Regions from separate parts of the Paenibacillus aurantius genome, predicted to be linked through region 3. Evidence: riboswitches for the same ligand, from Rfam matches in the RefSeq annotation. Region 3 holds a riboswitch; each other region holds the start of a gene.

Region 1 (7,291 bases), 1.1 Mb from region 3:
GGTCCAGCCCCCGAGAATAGCCCCCGTTACAAAAAAAATCTCTCTTCGCTTCGGGCTGACGCGGGGCAGGAGATTCTTATTGATCAGCCCGGCTAAGTAGGTCAAGGCAAGGAGGGTGCAAAGATTGGTAAAAAAATATCTGGATAAGTCCATGGGGGAATCCTTCCCGACGCAGGAAACGTCTAGTTCCAAGCCTTCCTTTTGCCTTATTATACCGCATCCCGCTGAGGGGGCAAAGCAGACCAGACAGGAGCTCGCAGCATTTGATAGATTGCTAGGTTTAGAGAATCGGTCCCCTGTCCATACTGTAGCTATACCCGCCGATAACCGATAAACGGCAGAGGGAAGGGGCCGGAACCATGGTCAGAAGAACGGAATATGCCAAATTCATTTATATCGCTTTTGCCCTTATTGTTCTTATGATGAATTGGGAGTCGAACAAAACCAATGCGGCCGTAGCCGCTTCCGGGATTCCGCAGGAATCCATCCGGGTGCGCATTCTGGGCAACTCGGACAATCTGCAGGACCAGGCCGTCAAGAAAATCGTGCGAGACCGCGTGGTGGAGGAAATCAACGGATGGGTGACGGAGCCCCACAACCTGGAGATGGCGCGGGAGGACATTCGGGCCCATCTGGGCGAGCTGGATGAGATCGTCGGCCAGGTGCTGCAAGAGAAAGGGTTTGGCTACGGACACAAGGTTGAACTGGACACGGTGCCATTCCCGGAAAAAATGTACGGGGGCCAGCTTTATCCCGCGGGCAGCTACGAGGCGCTGCGGATCACGCTCGGTTCCGGCCAGGGCAAGAACTGGTGGTGCGTGCTATTCCCTCCTCTCTGCTTCGGGGATGCCGTCAAAAAAGAAAACAAAGCCGAGGCCGCCCCGGCGGCAGCCAAGCCGGCCGTTACGAAGACGTCGATGACTTCCGGCCAGGGCCAGGAAAGCAAGGACAAGGCGGTAACGCTCTCGAAGAGCCAAACGGCGAAGACGGGAGAAGGAAGCGGGAAGGCGGAGGTCCGGAACGCAGAGACGCCAAGCGGCGGCAGCCAAGCCGAAGAAAGCACGGAAACGTCGAAGGTGGAGGCGCGATCGTTCTTCTGGGATCTGCTCAAGAGCTTCTTCGGATGGATAAAAGGGCTGTTCGCCTAAAAACCGGTGCCGGCCAAAAAAGTCCAAGTTATCCGCCTCTTAAACCATGTAAAACGATGGACATAATAGGAATAGGTAAGCGGCTGGCTAGGCAGCAGCCTAAGGGAGAGGCCCGCCGTGACACGGAACGGACGGAACGCTATAATGAGGCAAAAACCAGTAAGGATGAGTGGAAGATGACACAGGTATGGAGGGCGGAGCCCGCTGGAGCCGGCCATCAGGAGGCCGTGGAAGCGGCGGCACGTTTGCTGAAAGAAGGGGGGCGGGTCGCCTTTCCGACGGAAACGGTGTACGGCCTCGGGGCGGACGCCCGCAGCACGGAAGCGGTAGAGGGGATTTTTGCCGCGAAGGGACGCCCTTCCGACAATCCCCTCATCGTGCATATCGCCGACCGCGCCCAGCTCGGCGAGATCGTCGCCGGCGTGGACGAGCTGTCGGCCCGCCTCATGGACGCCTTCTGGCCCGGCCCCCTGACGCTCGTGCTCCCGGTCAAGCCGGGCGCCCTCTCGCCCCGCGTCACCGCGGGGCTTGCGACTGTCGGCGTCCGCATGCCCGATCACCCGCTCGCGCTGGCGCTGATCCGCGTGGCGGGCTGCCCGGTCGCCGCGCCGAGCGCGAACCGCTCCGGCCGCCCGAGCCCGACGCGAGCCGAGCACGTGCTCGATGACCTGAACGGGGTCATCGAAGGCGTGCTCGACGGCGGCCCGACGGGCGTCGGCGTCGAGTCGACGGTCGTCGAAGCCGCCGGCGGCGCCGTGCACGTGCTGCGCCCGGGCGGCGTAAGCGCCGAAGCACTCGAGCGGTTCGCGCCCGTCGCCGGCGCGGGCCCGGACGGCGAGCCTGGCGCTCCGGGCGGCGAGGACGCGCTTCATGCCCCGAAGGCACCGGGCATGAAGTACGCGCACTACGCCCCGCGCGGGCGCCTTGCCGTCGTGCAGGGCCCGTCGCCCGAGGCGGTGAGTTCCTGGATCCGCCAGGAACTCGCGCGGGCGAAGGCCGCCGGCGAACGCACGGGCGTGCTCGCCTGCGCCGAGCATGCGGCGCGCTACGACGCCGACGCCGTCATCGCCTGCGGCCGGCTCGGCGATCCCGGCTCCGCAGCCCGCGGGCTCTACGACGCCCTGCGCGGCTTTGACGAGGCCGGGGTGACCTTCATCCTCGCCGAGGCCGTCGAAGAGAGCGGCATCGGCGCCGCGGTGATGAACCGGCTGCGCAAGGCGGCCGGAGGCCGGGTCATCCGGCTTTAAGCTCCGCCTGAACGGTTTGGCGATGCCCGCGGCGACTTGCTTTTTGCGCCAAAGACGCAGGCTTGCTTGCCGCACGAGGGGCGGGGGAACTTTTGGTTTCCCGGCCTTTTTTTGCATCCTTCAGCGGATTCCCCCTTCCGAACCGCTTCTAACTTAGGCAGGCGCCTCTGCCCCGTAGCATTCGCCGGCATCCCCGCCCTTTGCCCGTCCGGCGCGTTACCGCCTCCGTCCTGCTCCGGGTAAGGCGGTCCCTCCCTGGGACAAACCGGACATGTTTCCCTCAAGCTCCGCATATCTTGGGAAAGAATAGGCGGACAAAGGGGAGAGGAGCATGGAAGCGGCACCGGTGTGGGGCGAATTGATCACTCTTTTGCTGATGGCGGTGGCTCTGGGGATGGATGCGTTCTCCCTCGGAATCGGGATCGGCTTGAAAGGAATTCGCCTACTCGACATTTGCAAAATCAGTTTCACCATCGGCCTTTTCCATATTGTCATGCCTTTGACCGGCATGTTTATGGGGCATTATGCGGGCGAGCTGCTCGGCGGAGTCGCGACGGCGGCCGGAGGGGGCCTGCTGGTGGTGCTCGGTGCTCATATGGTGTACAGCGCTATGCGGGGAGACGCCGTTCAATCCATCGACCACCGGACGTTCTGGGGGTTGATGCTGTTCTCCTTAACGGTCAGCATTGATTCTTTCTCGGTGGGCGTATCGCTCGGTATGTTCGCGTCGGACCTGCTGCTGACGGTTCTTCTTTTCGGGCTGCTGGGAGGGTTTATGTCGGTGCTCGGCCTGCTGCTCGGGCGCCGGGTGGGCCAGTGGGTGGGAGATTACGGGGAAGCCTTCGGCGGCTTGATTCTTCTTGCTTTCGGCCTGAAGTTTCTGATGTAGAGCTTTCGTCAAGGGCAGGAAAAGCGGGCGTTCGCCTGCGCCTAACACGCTGCAGCGGGTCCGGGTGGATAAGCCCGGACCCTTCCTATTATAATATAAGAGAGACATGCCGGAAGAAAAAGGAGTGGGCAGAATGATCAACCATGTGCTGTTCGTTTGTACGGGAAATACGTGCCGAAGTCCTTTGGCGGAAGGGATTTTCCGGCTGCTTGCGGAGCGCAAGGGAATCCGCGTGACCGTGTCCTCCGCCGGAGTATCCGCAGTGGACGGCTGCTCGATTTCGGGGCATTCGCGCCGGATTCTACAGGACAAGGGGCTGAACGAAGCCCTGTCCTCCAAGTCGCTCTCCCCGGAGCTGATCCGCCGGGCGGACCTCATCCTGACCATGACCGTCAGCCACAAAAGGCTTCTCCTCCAACGCTTCCCGGAGGCCGTGGACAAAACGTACACCTTAAAAGAATATACAGCCCACGCTGCCGCGGATTCCGGTGAGGCCGGCGAGAAGGAACGGCTCATTGTGGACCTGCAGATCAAGCAGGCGCTTGGTCAGCCCATTACGGCTGAGGACCGGCGCAGGCTGGCCGAGCTGGAAGGTACAGGGGCGGACCTCGACATCCGCGATCCTTTCGGAGGCTCCTTGGAGGAATACCAGGCCTGCGCGCTGGAGATTGAGGAGAGCGTGGAGAAGCTCCTCGACAAGCTGTAACCGGCAGCCTGGAGGAGGAGGAGGCGAGGGAGCCAAAGACGGTACGTCCCCTGACTTTTCCGCAGGGAGGCCGCCTTCCGGGCTTTACAGCCTCCGCAAAATGCGGTAAGATAAAGGCATATTCAAGGAGGAAGCCGCTCACGCGGAATTCTCCCACTGGACCCGGTGTAACTGGCGACAACGTGGAACCAACCACAATGGAGCACCGGGCCATACGGCCGGTCGCCTGGGCAAAGAGCATCTCGTGCGTGCACGAGTGTGCTCTTTTTCTATTTGTTGGGCGGGATCGGCGTTATCGGGTATAATGAAGGGGACTTGTCTATCCGTGCCCGTCTCTTGCGGGCCTTGACATTCTACACCTATCTTGGGAGGACCAGAACCTATGAAAATTGTAATCGGAGCCGATCACGCAGGATACCGTTTGAAGGAAGAAATCAAGACGTTCGTCGCCGGTCTGGGCCATGAGGTGACCGACATGGGCACCCAGAACGAGGAGTCCGTGGACTACCCGGATTTCGCGTCCGCCGTTTGCGAGAAGGTGGCTTCGGGAGAAGCCGATAAAGGCATTCTCCTCTGTGGAACCGGCATCGGCATGTCGATTGCGGCGAACAAAATCCCCGGCATCCGCTGTGCGCTTGTGCACGATCTGTTCAGCGCGAAGGCGACCCGCGAGCACAATGACACCAATGTGCTGGCCATGGGCGAGCGCGTAGTGGGGCCGGGCATCGCGCAGGAGATTACCCGCCTCTGGCTGGAGACGGAATTCTCCGAAGGGCCCCGTCACCAGAACCGCGTCGGAAAGGTTCGCTCGCTGGAAGAGAAGTACTCCCTTCATCCATAAAACTCGCCTGTTCCACCTATCCTAAGCAGGAGGCCGGGAGGTAGGGGCCTCGCAGTGTCTTATCCGCAAGGTAAGGCACCAGAATCCGAAAATTCGGCAAGGAGGCGTGATGGCGGTGAAGGAGAACGAAGCGAACCGGGCGGGACAGCCGGAGTGGGACCCGGAGGCGGATCTGTCGCAGCGTGTGGAAACCGCGCTGACGGAGCTGGTCCAGGCCGGAAAGGTCGAAGAGGGCCAGATTGTCGTCATCGGGACGAGCACAAGCGAAGTGATCGGGCGGCATATCGGGACGGCCGGGAGCGAGGAGGCGGCAGCCGCCATCTTCGAAGGCGTGCAAAGGGTCCGCGGGCGAATCGGCTTCTTCCCCGCTTTCCAGTGCTGCGAGCATTTGAACCGCGCGCTTGTGGTGGAAAAGGAGCTGCTCTCGAGGTACCCTCTGCTCGAACCGGTATCGGTGATTCCGGTTCCGCGGGCAGGCGGGTCGATGGCGGCATACGCCTTCCGCAAGCTGAAGCAGCCGGTAGTGGTGGAGACGATCCGGGCTCACGCCGGAATCGATATCGGAGGAACGCTGATCGGGATGCACCTGATCCCGGTAGCCGTGCCGCTCCGCTCCTCCGTGCGGATGATCGGGGAGGCCCCCGTCTCCATGGCCTACACGAGGCCGAAGCTGATTGGCGGCGCCCGTGCCGTCTATGTGGTCGAGACGGTGACGGATGCCGGAACGTGTGACTGAGTTTGGGATGGCAGGATAAGCGGGCTTGAACCGCCTTTTAATCAATGGGGAGGAATCGAACATGGAACATTTACGCAAGCAGGATCCGGAAGTGTTGGCGGCCATGAGCAAGGAGCTCAACCGCCAGCGCGACAACATTGAACTGATCGCCTCGGAGAACTTCGTCAGCGAGGCCGTGCTGGATGCCCTGGGCACCGTGCTGACGAACAAGTACGCCGAAGGCTATCCCGGCAAGCGCTTCTACGGCGGCTGCGAGCACGTCGACGTGGTGGAGGACATTGCCCGCAACCGCGTGAAGGAAATTTTCGGAGCCGAGCACGCGAACGTTCAGCCCCATTCGGGCGCTCAAGCGAACCTGGCCGTTTATCTCGCCACCGTCAAGCCGGGAGACACCATCCTCGGCATGAACTTGGCCCATGGCGGCCATCTAACGCACGGTAACCCGGCGAACGCGTCCGGCCTGCTCTATAACTTCGTGGCGTATGGCGTTGATCCGAACACGTTCCGCATCGACTACGACGAAGTCCGCAAGGCGGCCTTCAAGCATCGTCCGAAGCTGATCGTGGCCGGAGCGAGCGCTTATCCGCGCACCATCGATTTCGAAGCCTTCGCTTCGATCGCGAACGATGTGGGCGCCCTGTTCATGGTAGATATGGCGCACATCGCAGGTCTGGTAGCGGCAGGTCTTCATCCGAACCCGGTTCCGCACGCTCATTTCGTGACCTCGACCACACACAAAACGCTTCGCGGTCCCCGCGGCGGCTTGATTCTCTGCAAGCAGCCTTGGGCACGGGAAATCGACAAGGCCGTGTTCCCGGGAACCCAGGGCGGACCGCTGATGCACGTTATCGCGGCGAAAGCCGTTTCCTTCGGCGAAGCCCTGCAGCCTGATTTCAAGACGTATCAGGAGAATGTCGTGAAGAACGCCGCTACGCTGGCCGAATCCTTGGCCGCTGAAGGCTTGAACATCGTATCGGGCGGAACCGACAACCACCTGATTCTGGTTGATCTGCGCAGCATCAACATGACAGGTAAAGCCGCCCAGCATCTTCTCGACGAAGTGGGCGTAACGGCCAACAAGAACGCCATTCCGTTCGACCCGACGAGCCCATTCGTCACAAGCGGCATCCGGCTCGGAACACCGGCGGCTACTTCCCGCGGCATGGATCAGGAAGCGATGAAGAAGATCGCCGAGATTATCGCCATGACGCTGAAGAATCCGGACGACAGCTCGGTGCACGAGAAAGCCCGCGGCATGGTCCGCGATCTGACCGCGCAGTTCCCTCTCTACGCCAACATGAAATACGAAGCTTAATCCAGGAAACAGGCGCCCGTTCGGGCGGCATCCGGCTCCCTTGCGAGGGAGCCTTTTCTTTTGGCATGGACGGTATCGGCCGCTTTCGGCAAGGGACGGGCTCCGTTCGGTCCGTCCGGGTATTCGCGCTCTTTTTTGGACAAGATTATACGAGGATGTTTATGGTATAATGTACGAGGTTTGTCAGGCATCAGGAGTTAAAGAAGGGCTAAACGACGCTCGGGAGGACTGTTATGGGTAAAGTATTTATTTGCGACCATCCGCTGATTCAGCATAAGCTCACCTACATACGGGATGAGAATACCACGACCAAGGACTTCCGCGAACTGGTCGATGAAGTCGCCACGCTGATGGCTTATGAAATTACGAGGGAAATTCCGCTCGAGACGATCCAAGTCAAGACACCGGT
Region 2 (7,291 bases), 2.1 Mb from region 3:
AACTATCATCTCCTCGAGGCTGAACGAATCGCTGTCCCCTACAAGTAAGAATGGCTCGATCTTGTCTTTGCTATTCCCGCATCCCATCATTAGCACAAGGAAGACAGCCAGGATGACGCGAAATGATGGTTTTATGGGCATAAACATAACTCCACCCCTTTCCTAGCCTCAGACGTAAAAGGGATGGAGAAAGTTACCTGGAACCCAATGGCCAGGCTTATTTTTCCTGGACCGGGATCCAAATTTCGCTTTTGTAGTTGGGAGCTGTGGTATCCTTGTGCTCATTCCAGAGGATTTCCGGTCCTTCTTTGACTTCATAGCCTGAGGAGGGGAACCACTCCGAATAAATACGGCCCCAGGTTTCCTGTAGCGTTTGCGGGAAAGGTCCGATTGCTGTGAAGACCGCCCACCGGGAAGCCGGAACTTCCAGCTGAACCATCCCGGGACCGGCCTGCTCCGTGGTGGCCACACCGATATAATGGTCGCACTGCCCCTTTTCCTCCATCCTTCCTTCAGAAAAATTCGTAGAAGCGCTGATGATTCCGGCAGGCTCCATGTTAGACAGCTTCTTCATTTCCTCAATAAGCTTGGGCGTCAAACTTTGAGACATTGAGGCAATCTCCGGATTCACTCCGTCGAATACAACGGACACCCGCTTTTGGATCCCTACGATACGAAAAGCTTCTTTGTTCTCCAAACGGTAATTCATTTCTTCTCCTCCTTGAATGGTCAGCTGAAATCTCATCCGAGGGAAGGCTTTGAGGGAATGCCCGTGAATCCGGGCTTCCGAAGGTGTGATGCCATGGACCCCCTGAAAAGCCCGGGCAAAGGAATCTGGAGACGAGTAGCCGTACTTCAAAGCGGCATCTATGATTTTGAGATCGCCATGACAGAGCTCGTGGGCCGCCAAGGTTAACCGCCTGCGCCGGATGTATTCCGATAACGTAATCCCTGCCAGGAAGGAGAACATCCGGGTAAAATGATATTCCGAGCAGCAGGCGATTCGGGCAGCCTCCTTATAGTCAATCGTATCGGTTAGATTCTCCTCGATGTAGGACAAAGCTACGTTCCAGTTGGCCAGCAGATCCAAGACATTCACGCCTCCCTCGTTACCTCAAAGATAACAAAACTTCCTTTTCGTTTCCCGACAATGCTTGCACGGTTCTGTGGGGTTCCTCGAGTATGGTAATCATTCCGTTTCGAGCGATTTAACCAAGGTTAACCGATGGTAACCTGGTTGATAATAGTCTTTCTCCAGATGCACAGCCTGGAACCCCAATCGATCATAAAAAGCGAGCGCCGCCTGATTCCGCTCATGGTCGAGGGTATACAGGACAACTTCGTCATGTCCCCGTTCTTTTGCTTTTTGGCATATGGCAGCAATCAGGGAAGCCCCTACTCCTCTGCGGAGCCAATCCTTACAGGTTACAACACCTACGATTTCATAACGGCCTTTCGAATGCTGAAGAAGATAACCGGCATGACCAATCACTTCATTCTGTGCGTTGACCATCACGAAATAACCGCTGCTGTCATCGTTGGCTTCCAGGAAAGAGCTCCATCGGCAGGGATACTGTTCCCGGATGAAGGTGGGAAAGGAGAAAGAGCAGCAGACGAATCTCCACCTTCACCGCTCCTCTTCTTGTGGATCTATCTGCCCATAAACGTCGCCTGTCTGGCCAGCCTTGTAATAGGGATAGACCAGCTTCTTCTGAACCTGACGAACCGTCTCTGGATCCGTCAGATTCTCGACCATGAAGAGGCCCAAATCCACCGAGGCCGTGACGCCGCCTCCGGTAAAGGTATCTCCATCCCTCACCGCCCGGGCTTTTACCACTTCCGCACAATAAGGAACCAGCAGATCGTAGGCGGAGGGATTGGTGGTGGCTCTTTTGCCTTCCAGGAAGCCGGCTGCTCCCCATAGCAGGGCACCCGTGCAGACGGATACTTTATACGGCACAGACTCGGCGGTTCGGATCCATTCCACAAAAGCATCGTCTAACCGCAACTTCCTGGTCGCCATGCCGCCCGGCAGAAAGACCAGGTCGAATTGACTTAAAGGCGGCAGCACCAGATCCGCTTTTACCTTCAGCCCCCGGTCATCCTTCACTTCCGGTTGGTCGGCGCAGAACCTCCAGGTGACATTCTCCTTGATCTTCATAATACCCAGCCACGTGATTGCTTCGTAGAACCCCGCCAAATCCATAAACGTCATTCCGTCGAACAATACAAACGCCATCCTCATTTCTTCCACCTGTCCTTTCTTCGTTAAGAAAATAAAAAAAGCATTTGATCGAAGGATCAAATACTTTGCCCAGGCGTACGGCGGTTGTTCCATGCGCTCCCTCGTGGTCCTCCACGTTTACGCCAGTCACGCATTCCATATATTTACTTTTACTATACAAGGGAGATGGTTATTTTGTCTATGTTTTTTCACAGGATAGTCACGGCTTTGGGCCGCAGCTATGACAACGCTACGGAACCCGCCGGCTGTTCCCACAGTCTGAATCCCGCGGAGGACCTCATTCGATTTCCAAGCTTAACGTGCCGGATGATCGCTTTCTGCAGGGAGGTAACGGGTGTAAACTGATCAAGCTCCACATGGGGATCGTCGAAAACAAGTTCATAGGTTTGCCTCTCGTCCCCTATAACGGGAAGCGGCTTAAACATTCGTTGAAATTTGACGAGGTTGGACTCCGGAGGCAGGATGAGGGAAAGTGCGGGATCCATAATCCAGGATTTGCAGACGAACGCCTTAAACGGAATTCCTGGAAAGTATCTGGGAAAGAAACGATACGCCTCACGGTAAGCGTCCTCGCATTCTTTAAGGGAAAGCTTGCTGCCGGACGGGATGTGCACGTCCACGACGCGATCTCCTTTTCGGAGAACCACCCTCCACTCGTTCGGATCAAGGGCGATCGTCTCCCTCTGCACCGTTCCATCGGATGCGACCGGATGACCGACTAGCGAGAGGTCCGACTTCTGAAGAACCGGCAGCCAGGATTCCGCCTCCCTTCGGTTGTTGGTCCCATCCGGCAGGCCATCGGCCCGATACGGGACGTCCCCGTCGCATAACGTTATGATTTGGGATTCCCTGTTGCGGACCGTCATAAAAGGCCAGGAGTAGGTGCCGGTATTGAAGACAAGCCTGCCTAACCGGAAAATGCGGGCCTGGACGTGGCGCCTGAGCCAATTAAGTTCGGATAACCCCCATCTTCCGTTTCTTCGGTAATAGTCACGTGTATAAAGACCGCCGAATGCAAGCGTCTCCAGCGCAATCCGGTTTTCCATTCCCAGCTTGCGATAAGCCTCAAATGCCCGTTCGGCGCCGGAGACCAAGATAGCTAAGGGCCAGATCCCAGCCTGGTCCCCCAGCACGGGCACAGGGAGCGGCCAGGTGGAAACAGCGCCTGCCGTTCCCGGAGGTTGATGGAAAATGAGATAGGACCAGAATCGCGCGAGCAGGGACAATCCGGGATTCGCGCCGATAACGGGATAAAGCCCGGCTATCTCGGCCATCGCTTCCTGCGGTAAATCATAAATAAGGGAAGCGTTCTCCGGTATTTTTTGAAATGACATCTTGTACTCTCCGGACTCCACTGCTTTAAGATAGGCCGGCCAATGGTCCGGCCAGCCTGCTGGGGCAGGGCTTCCTGTCAATTCCTGCGTGAGGTGCTCCAAGTCCATCCCTGTTCCTTCCTCCTCGATGAACGAGAGGCCGCCGAGTTGCCGGCAGCCTCCCTGTTAATGGTTTTATGGTTTGAAGACGATGTCGCGCAAATAGTTGTTTCCATTAAACGTGCTGGTCGGTCTTGCTCCGAGCGTTGTCGTAAAGACACCCGCATTGGCCGTCCAGGACAGATGGTTCGCGTTGCTGCCGGAGTTGGTTAAGTCGCCGGCGACAGCGGCATAGAGCTTGCCGGAATCCGTTCCCGTCGTAACCGACACGGTATAGTCGGTATTCGCCGCTAGGTTGACGGGAGTGGCCAAATTGTACTGCACCCAACTGTCATTACCGCTAAACTTGAACGTGTACGGACCGCCGATGACCGTATTGTCCGAGTTTCTCCATATCCGGATGGTATGGTTTCCCGACTCCCCTTGCACCCCGAACAATCGAACCCCGGTTACCTGACCCGCAACCGAGGATGTGAACACCGTGCCGAGTTCATAGGCCCCTCCGTTGCCCCCGTTTCCCGTATCCGCCTTCACGCCGAACATATTCTCCGAAGTAAAGGATTCCGGATAGAAAATAACATCTCTTAAATAGTTCGTACTGTTGAAGGTGGTGGTCGGTAAAGTTCCCATTGTCGTGGTAAACACACCGGCGTTCGCAGCCCATGTCAGGTTGCCGCTGCTCCCGCCGCTGGTTAGGTCTCCGCTGATAGCAGCGTACTTATGCGACACATCGGTACCTACTGAAACGGAGACCGTGTAATTCGTCGATGACTCAATATATAGCGGAGTAGGCAGATAGAAGGTTTTCCAGCTGTTTGAGCCTGTAAAGGTGAAGTCATAAGGACCGGCGATCAAGGCTCCGTCCGAATTCCTCCATATCCTTATTTTATGGACCCCCGATTCCCCTGTAACCCCGTAAACCTTTACGCCCGCAATGTAACCGTTAGTCGCTGCCTGGAACTTCGTCCCGAGCTCCACTTGCTGTGAGCCTGTTCCCGTAGGTACCTTCGTTGCGAACATCGTATTGATCCCCGGTACCGTGTAGCCGTTCCAATAGCCGACATTGTCGTACCCGCCCTGCCGATTGGTATTAAACCAGAGCTTTCCGTCGGGGGCAACATTGACGGACTCAATCTCAATCCAGGTGCTTTCCTTAAGGCTGAAAGTCAGATTAAGATCCAATGAGATCGTTCCCGATGCTGTGGATATATTATGATAAACCAGTACAGCACTCTCGACCGGGGAACCGAAGGTCATAGGAACATAGATGCTGTCGTTACCGCTCCAATACCCCAACCCCTGATGCTGGGATCCCGTGTAGCTTCCAAGATCAATCACGAAATCAGGCGCTGCGGCTACCGCTATGGTTCCGCTGGTCGCACTCATGCTGAGCGATGCCCGGCGAAACTCCGTTCCCGATTTGAGGAGTAAATTTATAGTGCTGCCGGTTTGCCCCGTAACCTCAACTCCCGACATGGCCCAGAGTTGACCGGTAGGATCTTGAATATTGAACTCCCCCACTAGAAAATAGGTGTTTCCTACCACCTTCAGCTTCAACAGCTGAATAGTTCCGGGACTGTTCTTCAAGGTGGCGACGAAAAGATAGGTCACTCCGTCGATTACCGTGGCAGCCATATCGTTGGCATGGCTGAAATACGAAAGGATGGTAGTATTGTCGCTGCCATTCGTCATGAGCGTAGTGGCCCCGCTGGTCATGTTCGTAGAGTAAAGGGCCATTTGGGTATCGTTAGGTTCGACTTTTGCGGAATAGGCATAGCCGTTGGCCAGGGCCAATCCTTCCGTTGCGGTAAACACGTCATTGGGCAGCAAGGAGACCTGGGTATAGGTGCTGTAGGAAGCGGCACCGGCTGTGACGGGCATTAACGTGGTGAGGATCAAGACCAGTACGATGGCGACAAAACGCTTGATTATCTTCATTTCCTTTCCCTCCATTTGGAGGATTGCTTCTATAAAGCAATCCTAAGCTTAGTCAATAAAAGGGGAGGCACGTTTCATCTATGGATGGGGAGAGCACAATAGCGCTGCTCCCCATTTCTTGCTGGCTGCCTATTCGTTTTCCGGATGACCTATGGGGTAAACGCACGCCCCGGCTTTGGACTTAAATTAGTTACCGGAATGTTCGTGATTCCTTTCACGGGATATCCGGCATAATCATTCAGCGGCTTGGTCCCCGGCGTGTAGGAGATGGTAACGGTTCGATCGAATAGGACAGCCTGGGAGAGAGTCAGCTGAACCTCGTTACCGGCGGAATAAACCGAACGGACGACCGTGGGCTTTCCCTGTACCTGTACGCTAAAGTCAGCGGGATCAGCGGCTGCTCCGTCCGCCAAAGGTTTATCAAACCGTAGAACCATCTTATCGCCGTCTACCGAAGCGGTATCCAGGTAGGCTGGTTCTTGGAACCTCCACAGTTCCGAAGAGGTGGCGTTCCCGTTCGAGTCAATCAGCTTCACGAACCACTCGTTTGCGTTCCCCACTGCAACGGGTTCCAGCTTAATCGAGGCCGGACCGGTCTGTACGTTCGGGAGTGTCCCGAGCAGCTCATCGTTCCATTCCGTGCTGATGCCGAAACGGTCCGTCATCAGCGTCATCTCCCCTTTTGCCGTATCAAGCGGAAAGGTCGCCTGCTCCTTGTCGTCGGCAAAGAAATTGTAGTCATCCTTATAAGGAGAGTACGTGTTCATGTACATCCGCTTATTTTTCGCGTCGAACTGCAGCAAACGAATGTAGCCCAAGCCACCTTCCGGCCCCTCCTGATAGTCGGACAGTACTTCATAGACCACTTTCCCGTTGATGCGTTTGACATTGTAGAACGCGCCGTGATAATGACCGCTTACCACCATGAACACATTCTCGTTGGGGGCAATTACCTTCTCCATGATTTCTTTGCCGTTGACCCCATATTTGCCGCTTCCTTCAATGTAAGCATGAGTCCCCACAATGGCATAACGGTCTTTGTATTTGGATAATACGCTGTTTGCCCAATCGACCGTTTGTTGGTCCAGCCTTCCATACACCCCGAGATACAAGATAACAAAATCCATGCCGCCGGCGGAAATCAGATCATAATGATGACGGTTGTTGCTCAGGTCGCCTCCGTACCAAGGCTGCCCGGCAAACCGGTCGCGGCCGAAATAGTTCCAATAGTACTCGTAATCGTTGACATTATGGTTAATGTCGTGATTACCGGAAACCACGCCATACGGAATGCCGGCCTCCTCCAATATTTTCATGTTTCGGTCCGCCACTCCCCACTGGTCCGCCATGTTCCAATTCTGCACGAGGTCCCCGGTGTGGATGACATACTTGATCTTGAGCGGGTCTTTGTTGTCGGCAATCCAGCGGTTCATCTTCTCAAAAATGTTAGGATAACTCCTGGAATAATACTGGGTATCCGTTTCCCAGATAAACGTGAAATCGTACTCGTTCGGGGCCGGTTTCTTGGAGGGTTCCGTAATATTTTTCTGTGCGGCCGCCACCATAAAGTGAGCTTTGCCTCCTTGGACGTTCGACGTACCGAATTTACCGGTTAATTGGATATCCCGCAGCGGATTGCCCTCCCGGGAGGTCAACGCCACCCAGTTCGTTATCG
Region 3 (7,291 bases):
CCCACAATACGGGGGGCGCCATTATGGGGGCGGATCCCGGGACCTCCGTCGTGAACAGCTACCTGCAGGCTTGGGATGCGGAGAATCTGTTCGTCGTCGGGGCTTCCGCCTTCCCTCATAACAGCGGGTACAACCCGACGGGCACGGTAGGGGCGCTCTCTTACCGGGCGGCCGAAGGAATCGCCAAATATGCGAAGCAGCCCGGCATGCTCGTATAACCCCAGGCAGGAAGGAGGGGGAGGATGGACAAAGACAAGGAAATAATTCGCCACCTGACGGAGCTCCGCAAGCGGCTCATTGTCGTCATTCTCTGGTTTCTTGCGGCCATGGCCGCCGGGCTGTATATGTCGCGATCCATTCTTCTGTATATTAAACACTCGCCGCCGGCGGCCGATGTGGAGTGGAACGTCTTCTCGCTGACGGACGGGATGTTCATTTACATGAAGTGCGCGTTCCTCTTTGCCGTGCTGTGCACGCTGCCGGTGGCCTTCTACCACGTATGGTCCTTCGTCAAGCCGGGCCTTACGGAGGAGGAGGCCCGGGGGACGGCCGTTTATATCCCGATCTCCTTCGTCCTGTTCGTGGCGGGCCTGGCGTTCAGCTACTACATCGTCTTTCCAATGATGGTGGACTTTATGAAGAACGTGAACGTGAGCATCGGGGCGACGGAGCGGTACGGCATCGACCGGTATTTTTCCTTTCTGTTCAACGTCATCTTCCCGATGGGAATCGCCTTTGAAATGCCGGTGGCCGTTATCTTCCTTACCCGGCTCGGTCTGCTGACCCCGGCCCGGCTCAAAATGACGCGCAAATACGCCTATCTCGGTCTAGCGGTGGTGGGGGCCTGCATTTCCCCGCCCGATTTCGTCTCCCATCTTTCGGTTACGGTACCGCTCATTCTTCTGTTCGAGCTGAGCGTGATTGTCGCCGGCTGGTATTACCGGCGGATGCAGGCTGCCGCCGCCCTATAGCAAGGAAAAAGGAGGAGAAAAGGATGCTGAACAACATCGGATTGCCCGGACTGATTATCATCCTGGTCATTGCTCTCGTCGTATTCGGACCGGCCAAGCTGCCCCAGCTGGGGCGGGCTTTCGGCGATACCTTGCGCGAATTCAAGAATTCGACCAAGGGCATTGTCGAGGATTTGAAGGAAGACGGGGAAGAGGAGAAGAAGACCGTCACCTAAGACCTACACCAATGGAGGGATTCTCATGACCAAACGATTCTGGCTGACAAGCATTCTGATCATTCTCGTCGTCTCGGTACTCGCGGCCTGCGGGAGCAAGGATAACGCCGGCGGTTCCTCGGGAAGCGGAGGAAGCTCCTCCGGAGGCGATTCCGGCGGGACGAAGGAAATAACCGTTGCCGCCTCCAACTTCAAGTTCGAGCCAAGCGAAATCCGCGTGAAGAAAGGGCAGAAGGTGAAGATCACGCTCGACAACAAGGAGGGCATGCACGGATTGGCTATCCCCGAGTTCAATGTCGACTTGAAGCAGCCGGGCTCGGCCGAATTCACGGCGGACAAAGCCGGGACATTCGAATTCCACTGCTCGGTCGTTTGCGGAGCCGGACATGCCGAGATGAAAGGCAAGCTCATCGTGGAATAAGAGACAAGCGGAGGAGGGCCGTCGCGGGCGGCTCTCTTTTTTCGGTCACCGCCACCCTTGTTTTGGGATGCTTGACAAACCGTTCCAGAAGCCGTCATAGTGAAAACAAAATCTTTAATCAAGAACCAGGAGAACGAAACCCATGAAGAAACACCCTTCGGAACAGCTGGCCCTGCATCTGTACCGGGTCAACCGCAAGCTGCAGTATCTCATGTCCATTCACCTGAAGCCCTATGACATCACGCCCGAGCAATGGAATGTGCTGAAGCATGTGCAGGAAACGAACGGGGTTTCCCAGAAGGACCTGTCCGTCATGGCCGATAAGGACAAAACCAGCATAACCCGAACCCTCGACAGCCTCGAACGGAGAGGGGCCGTCCGCCGGCAGGTTAACCCTGAGGACCGGCGTTCCTTTCTGGTTTTTCTCACGGAGGAAGGCATGGGGCTCATCGAGAGGCTTCAGCCGATCCCCGATAAAGTCAATCGGCTTGTTTCCCGTGACTTAAGCGGGGAAGAGCTGGCTGTCTTCCGGCAGACGCTTACGTTGCTTCAGAGCCGGATTGAAGCGGAGACGGCTGGGACGGATTCCGTAGCCGGCGGCTCTCCGGACAGCAGGCTGGATGGATAATAGCCGTTGTTCGCAGGAATATCCCTTTCGATAGCGAATGGGTTAGCGAAAGACAGAGAAAACAGAGAGAGAAGGAGAGAGTCCGACTTGGCTGTGCACTTTGACGGAAAAGCAAACATTTATCATCTGCAGACGAAATCTTCCAGCTATCTTTTTCAAGTCACGAAATGGGGAACCCTCGCTCATTTGTATTGGGGCAAAAGGATCCGCCCGACGGGGCTGGACCGGATTCTGCAGCTTAGGGCCCGCTCCGCCGCGTCCCCTACTCCCGACGTAACCGACAAAACCTACTCGCCGGACACAATCCCGCAGGAGTATCCGGGCTACGGCGCGGGGGATTTCCGGCTCCCCGCTTTTCAGGTTCAGCTCGAAAACGGCTCGACGGTGACCGATTTGAAATACCGGGCCCACCGCCTGCTGAATGGCAAGCCGAAGCTGGAGGGGCTGCCGGCTACTTACGCCGAGGCTCCGGAAGAAGCCGAGACGCTCGAGATCGAGTTGGCGGATGAAGTCATCGGGCTGAAGGTCATCTTGACCTATACGGTCTTCGAGCACTATGACGCCATCACCCGCAGCGTCCGCTTCGCCCACGAGGGCCCCGGGCGGCTGAAGCTGCTTCGGACCATGAGCATGAGCGTGGATATGTCCTCCTCCGACTACGACCTGCTGCAGCTCTCGGGCGCCGTCCTGCGGGAACGGCATCTTCACCGGCGCGCGCTCGTTCCCGGAACCCAGTCCATCGAAAGCCGGAGAGGGGCAAGCGGACACCAGCAGAATCCGTTTATGGCGCTGCTCTCCAAAGGGGCGGATGAGGATAGCGGGGACGTGTACGGGTTCAGCCTCGTTTACAGCGGCAGCTTCCTGGCAAGCGCGGAGGTGGAGCAGTTCGGCACCACCCGGGTATCACTCGGAATCAACCCGTTCGATTTCAGCTGGCTGCTGGAGCCCGGGGAGTCCTTTCAGACGCCGGAAACGGTGCTGGTCTATTCCGACCGGGGCCTGGGAGGCATGTCGCGGACTTATCACCGGCTGTACCGGGAACGCCTGTGCCGGGGAACCCACCGCGACCGGGAAAGGCCCGTACTGGTTAACAACTGGGAAGCGACCTATTTCGATTTCAATGCGGACAAGCTGGGGCAGATCGCGAAGGTGGGCGGAGAGATCGGCATTGAGCTGTTCGTTCTGGATGACGGATGGTTCGGGCGGAGGGATAACGACAAGTCCTCCTTGGGGGACTGGTTCGTCGACCGGAACAAGCTGCCCGAAGGCCTGGAGCATCTGGCCGAACGGATCTCGGCGAACGGGCTTGCTTTCGGGCTGTGGTTCGAGCCGGAGATGATCTCCCCGGACAGCGAGCTGTACCGGAGTCACCCGGACTGGTGTCTTCACGTCCCGGACCGGTCCCGGACCACGTCGAGAAACCAGCTCGTGTTGGATTACTCCCGGGCCGACGTGCGGGACTATATTGTCGATACCGTCGGCCAAGTGCTCTCCAGTGCCCCGATCCGCTATGTCAAGTGGGACATGAACCGCAACATGACCGAAATCGGCTCCGCCTTGCTGCCGCCCGACCGGCAGAGGGAAACGGCCCACCGGTACATGCTCGGCTTGTATGATGTGCTGGAGCGGATCACCTCGGCCTTCCCGGACGTACTGTTCGAGAGCTGCGCTGCCGGAGGCGGGCGCTTCGATCCCGGCCTGCTCCATTACATGCCGCAGGTGTGGACGAGCGACAACTCGGATGCGGTCATGCGCCTGAAGGTGCAGTACGGGACGAGCCTGGTGTATCCGCCCGTCACGATGGGAGCGCATGTCTCCGCGGTACCGAATCATCAGGTGGGGCGGATCACGCCACTCAAGACGCGCGGGTATGTCGCCATGTCGGGCAACCTGGGCTACGAGCTGGACCTGACCCGGCTGACGGAGGACGACAAGACGGAAATCCGCAGCCAGATTGAGCTGTACAAGCAGATCCGCCCGCTTGTCCAATTCGGGGATCACTACCGGCTCCGCAATCCGTTCGAAGGGAACGAAACGGCCTGGATGTTCGTCTCCGCGGACCGGCAGGAGGCGGCGGCCTTCTATTTCGAGACGCTGTCGGAAGCGGCCCCGGCGATCAAGCGCCTGAAGCTGAAAGGCCTCGACCCGAACCTTGATTATATGGAACTGGAGTCAGGGGCGGTTTATGGAGGCGATCATCTGATGTACGTCGGGATCCCCCTTCCCGTGCTGAAAGGGGATTTCCTCGGCGTGATGTTCCGTCTGCAGGCGGTAAGCCAAAACGGCGCTTGAAGGAAGAGGATGTTCGGGTTACAATAGAGGGAATATCTGGCAGGTGTAACTGGCGAAACGTGGAGAACCACGGGGGAGCACCTGCTTATCACGCCGATCGCCTGGGCAGAGGTAAGGGACTATCCCTTGCCTCTTTGTGTTTTTATTCTATCGGTGGAAAGGATGGAGGAAGACCATGCCCAACAACGCACTCCTGCTGGACGGCACCAAAGTGGCCGAAAGCATCAAGGAGACACTAAAGGAACGAATTCAGGCTCTGGGGGAAAAAGGAATCGTCCCCTGCCTGGCCACCGTATTGGTCGGCAGCGATCCGTCGTCGGCCACGTATGTGAGAATGAAAGGGAACGCCTGCCGGAGGCTCGGCATCGGCTCAAGGCGGGTCGTGCTTCCGGAGAACACGACCACGGAGGAGCTCGTGGAGACGATTCGGGAGCTTAACGAGGACCCGGCCGTGCATGGCATCCTCCTGCAGCATCCGGTGCCGGCTTCGATCGACGAGAGGGAGGCCTTCGAGGCCATCTCCATCGAGAAGGACGTGGACGGCGTGACGACGCTTGGCTATGCGCGGACGGCCTTTGGCCTGGCGGATTTCCCGTCCTGTACCCCGGCGGCCATTCTGGCCATTATGAAGCATTACCGGATCGAGGCGGAGGGCAAGCATGCGGTCGTCATTGGCCGGAGCCCCATTCTGGGCAAGCCGGTATCCGCTATGCTGCTGAATGAGAACGCAACGGTCACCACGTGCCACTCCCGCACTCGGGGACTCCCGGACCTCGTCCGCCTGGCCGACATTGTCGTAGCGGCCGTAGGCCGCCCCCGGTTCGTACAGGGAGATTGGCTCAAGCCGGGGGCGGTGGTGCTGGATGCGGGATATAACCCCGGCAACGTGGGGGATGTGGACTATGAGGCTTGCCTAGGGAAGGCCTCCGCCATTACCCCTGTGCCGGCCGGGGTGGGCCCGGTGACGATCGCCACACTCCTTAAGCACACCGTGGAAGCGGCGGAGAAATACGGTAACCGGTAACGGAAGGACATCCGAAGAGGAGGAAATCAGATGCATCGTCCCCTGCTTAGAGCGGAAGCGATTATCCGGCGGTCGGACGGGGAAGCGTACTTGGTCCAATGCGACCGGGAGGAGAGCTTCTACCGCTTTCCCGGCGGCGGCGTGGAATTCGGGGAAACCGCGGCGGAAGCCATTCGCCGGGAGCTTCTGGAGGAGTTCGACCTGCCCGTTCAGGTCGGCCCGCTGGTGTGCCTGAATGAGAGCCTGGTGGAGTTCGACGGTCGGCAGCGGCACGACTGCACCGTCCTGCATTGGGCCGCCGTGGAGGAATCGGCCATCCGCGGGGCGCTCACGCATAAGGAGCACCCGGATATTCAGTTAACGTGGCGAACCCTTAAAGAGCTTAAGGAAAGACCGCTCTATCCGGAGGGGATTTGGGAAGCGCTGGAACGGGGCCTCGAGGAGGTTGTCCATCTGGTCATCCGGCGGAATTATGACCGGCCGGAGGAATAGCCCGCTCCGTCAGACGGGCATCCGATCTGACGTTATCCGGATGAACCGAGAACTAACTTGAGAAGGGAGTGATTGGTATGAATATAAAATCTGTTCTGTTGGATCAATGGAACGCTTGTTATCACGATAAGAGCTGGTTTCTTCCTCTTCATGAGATTCTAATGGATTTAAAAGCAAGCCAAGCTGCTTGGGAGAATGAAAGCAAACAATCCATTTGGTCGATCGTGAATCATCTAATTTTTTGGAATGAGAAATGGCTCGAAAGATATAACACGGAATTAGTTGACCGGAGTAGTCCCATAAACAATGACGATACGTTTTATGTAAATCCGCATCCCCTCAATGAGCTGGAGTGGAAGAAGACTTTGCAGAGACTGGAAACCGTTTTTGATAGCTGGAATAAGGCACTTGAGGAAAGCACGGAGCTTAAACTGCTAACGGAAATCCCCTCCTATTTCCATGCTCCATGGTGGGGAGCAGTCTCAAATTTATGTATTCATAATGCCTATCATATAGGACAAATCATGCTGCTCAAAAAACAATGCTTAAGTTTAAGTCAAAAAAATGATTGACTTAGAGGTTAAGAACCCGGCTGACGAAGAGCTCGAGCTCTTCGTATCCATTCTGCGGGAGGGAGCGGAATGGATACGAGCCCGGGGGCAGGAGATGTGGTCGGAGCGGCAGGTCTCCTTGACCGCTCTGCTCGCTTCCTGCCGCAGGGAGGAGCTCTATTTGGGGAGCGTGGGGAAGGAGCCCGCCGCCGTCATGATCCTTCAGGAGCAGGATCAACTGGCGTGGGCCGATGCGGACGGGTGTCCTTCCCTTTACCTGCATAAGCTTTGCGTGAGAAGGCCCTATGCCGGGACCGGGCTCTCCGTTGAAATGATTCGCTGGGCCATTCGGGAGGCGGTAAGACGGGACAAAGCGTTCCTCCGCCTCGATTGCGCCGCCGACCGGCCCCAGCTCTGCCGCTTCTATGAGTACGCCGGGTTCCGGAAGGCAGGCGAACGCCTTCTGTTCGGGCGCTACCCTACGGCCTTGTATGAATATGCCCTGCAAGGGGGCTGACGGGGGGCCCTCATCGCTCTGCTTACCTCGGAGCGGGACATTGTTTTGCAGGAGTCAGTAAATAATTTACAATATAAGAAATAGGGTGAAATTGCTCAGGGGTGATAAAGTGAAATTCTTTAATTTATCGGAGCCTATAGAGTACGAAGCCCTAATGCCTGGTAGGCATAATAGATGGGG

The links. A riboswitch is a leader RNA that binds a small molecule or an ion and turns the genes downstream of it on or off. The one in region 3 is predicted to bind ZMP and ZTP.
Region 1: linked by a shared signal. The riboswitch ahead of rpiB (ribose 5-phosphate isomerase B) and the one ahead of MJA45_RS23820 (bifunctional 5,10-methylenetetrahydrofolate dehydrogenase/5,10-methenyltetrahydrofolate cyclohydrolase) in region 3 are both predicted to bind ZMP and ZTP.
Region 2: linked by a shared signal. The riboswitch ahead of MJA45_RS14305 (DJ-1/PfpI family protein) and the one ahead of MJA45_RS23820 (bifunctional 5,10-methylenetetrahydrofolate dehydrogenase/5,10-methenyltetrahydrofolate cyclohydrolase) in region 3 are both predicted to bind ZMP and ZTP.

What each region holds. Positions count from the first base shown of each region.
Region 1 is NZ_CP130318.1:41,908-49,198, forward strand. It holds gene MJA45_RS00200 (ATP-binding protein) at 1-153, opposite strand, end outside; gene spoIIR (stage II sporulation protein R) at 360-1,148, shown strand; gene MJA45_RS00210 (L-threonylcarbamoyladenylate synthase) at 1,325-2,395, shown strand; gene MJA45_RS00215 (manganese efflux pump MntP) at 2,727-3,284, shown strand; gene MJA45_RS00220 (low molecular weight protein arginine phosphatase) at 3,418-3,990, shown strand; ZMP/ZTP riboswitch at 4,148-4,229, shown strand; gene rpiB (ribose 5-phosphate isomerase B) at 4,373-4,831, shown strand; gene MJA45_RS00230 (TIGR01440 family protein) at 4,947-5,567, shown strand; gene MJA45_RS00235 (serine hydroxymethyltransferase) at 5,629-6,882, shown strand; gene MJA45_RS00240 (hypothetical protein) at 6,879-7,025, opposite strand; gene upp (uracil phosphoribosyltransferase) at 7,116-7,291, shown strand, end outside.
Region 2 is NZ_CP130318.1:3,167,499-3,174,789, forward strand. It holds gene MJA45_RS14290 (hypothetical protein) at 1-147, opposite strand, end outside; gene MJA45_RS14295 (AraC family transcriptional regulator) at 218-1,090, opposite strand; gene MJA45_RS14300 (GNAT family N-acetyltransferase) at 1,190-1,585, opposite strand; gene MJA45_RS14305 (DJ-1/PfpI family protein) at 1,628-2,245, opposite strand; ZMP/ZTP riboswitch at 2,306-2,385, opposite strand; gene MJA45_RS14310 (acyltransferase domain-containing protein) at 2,464-3,579, opposite strand; gene MJA45_RS14315 (DUF4082 domain-containing protein) at 3,754-5,616, opposite strand; gene MJA45_RS14320 (discoidin domain-containing protein) at 5,766-7,291, opposite strand, start outside.
Region 3 is NZ_CP130318.1:5,273,504-5,280,794, reverse strand. It holds gene MJA45_RS23850 (GMC family oxidoreductase) at 1-218, shown strand, start outside; gene tatC (twin-arginine translocase subunit TatC) at 243-971, shown strand; gene MJA45_RS23840 (twin-arginine translocase TatA/TatE family subunit) at 995-1,186, shown strand; gene MJA45_RS23835 (cupredoxin domain-containing protein) at 1,212-1,607, shown strand; gene MJA45_RS23830 (MarR family winged helix-turn-helix transcriptional regulator) at 1,750-2,235, shown strand; gene MJA45_RS23825 (alpha-galactosidase) at 2,323-4,527, shown strand; ZMP/ZTP riboswitch at 4,563-4,641, shown strand; gene MJA45_RS23820 (bifunctional 5,10-methylenetetrahydrofolate dehydrogenase/5,10-methenyltetrahydrofolate cyclohydrolase) at 4,703-5,551, shown strand; gene MJA45_RS23815 (NUDIX domain-containing protein) at 5,582-6,043, shown strand; gene MJA45_RS23810 (DinB family protein) at 6,121-6,615, shown strand; gene MJA45_RS23805 (GNAT family N-acetyltransferase) at 6,608-7,111, shown strand; gene MJA45_RS23800 (hypothetical protein) at 7,221-7,291, shown strand, end outside.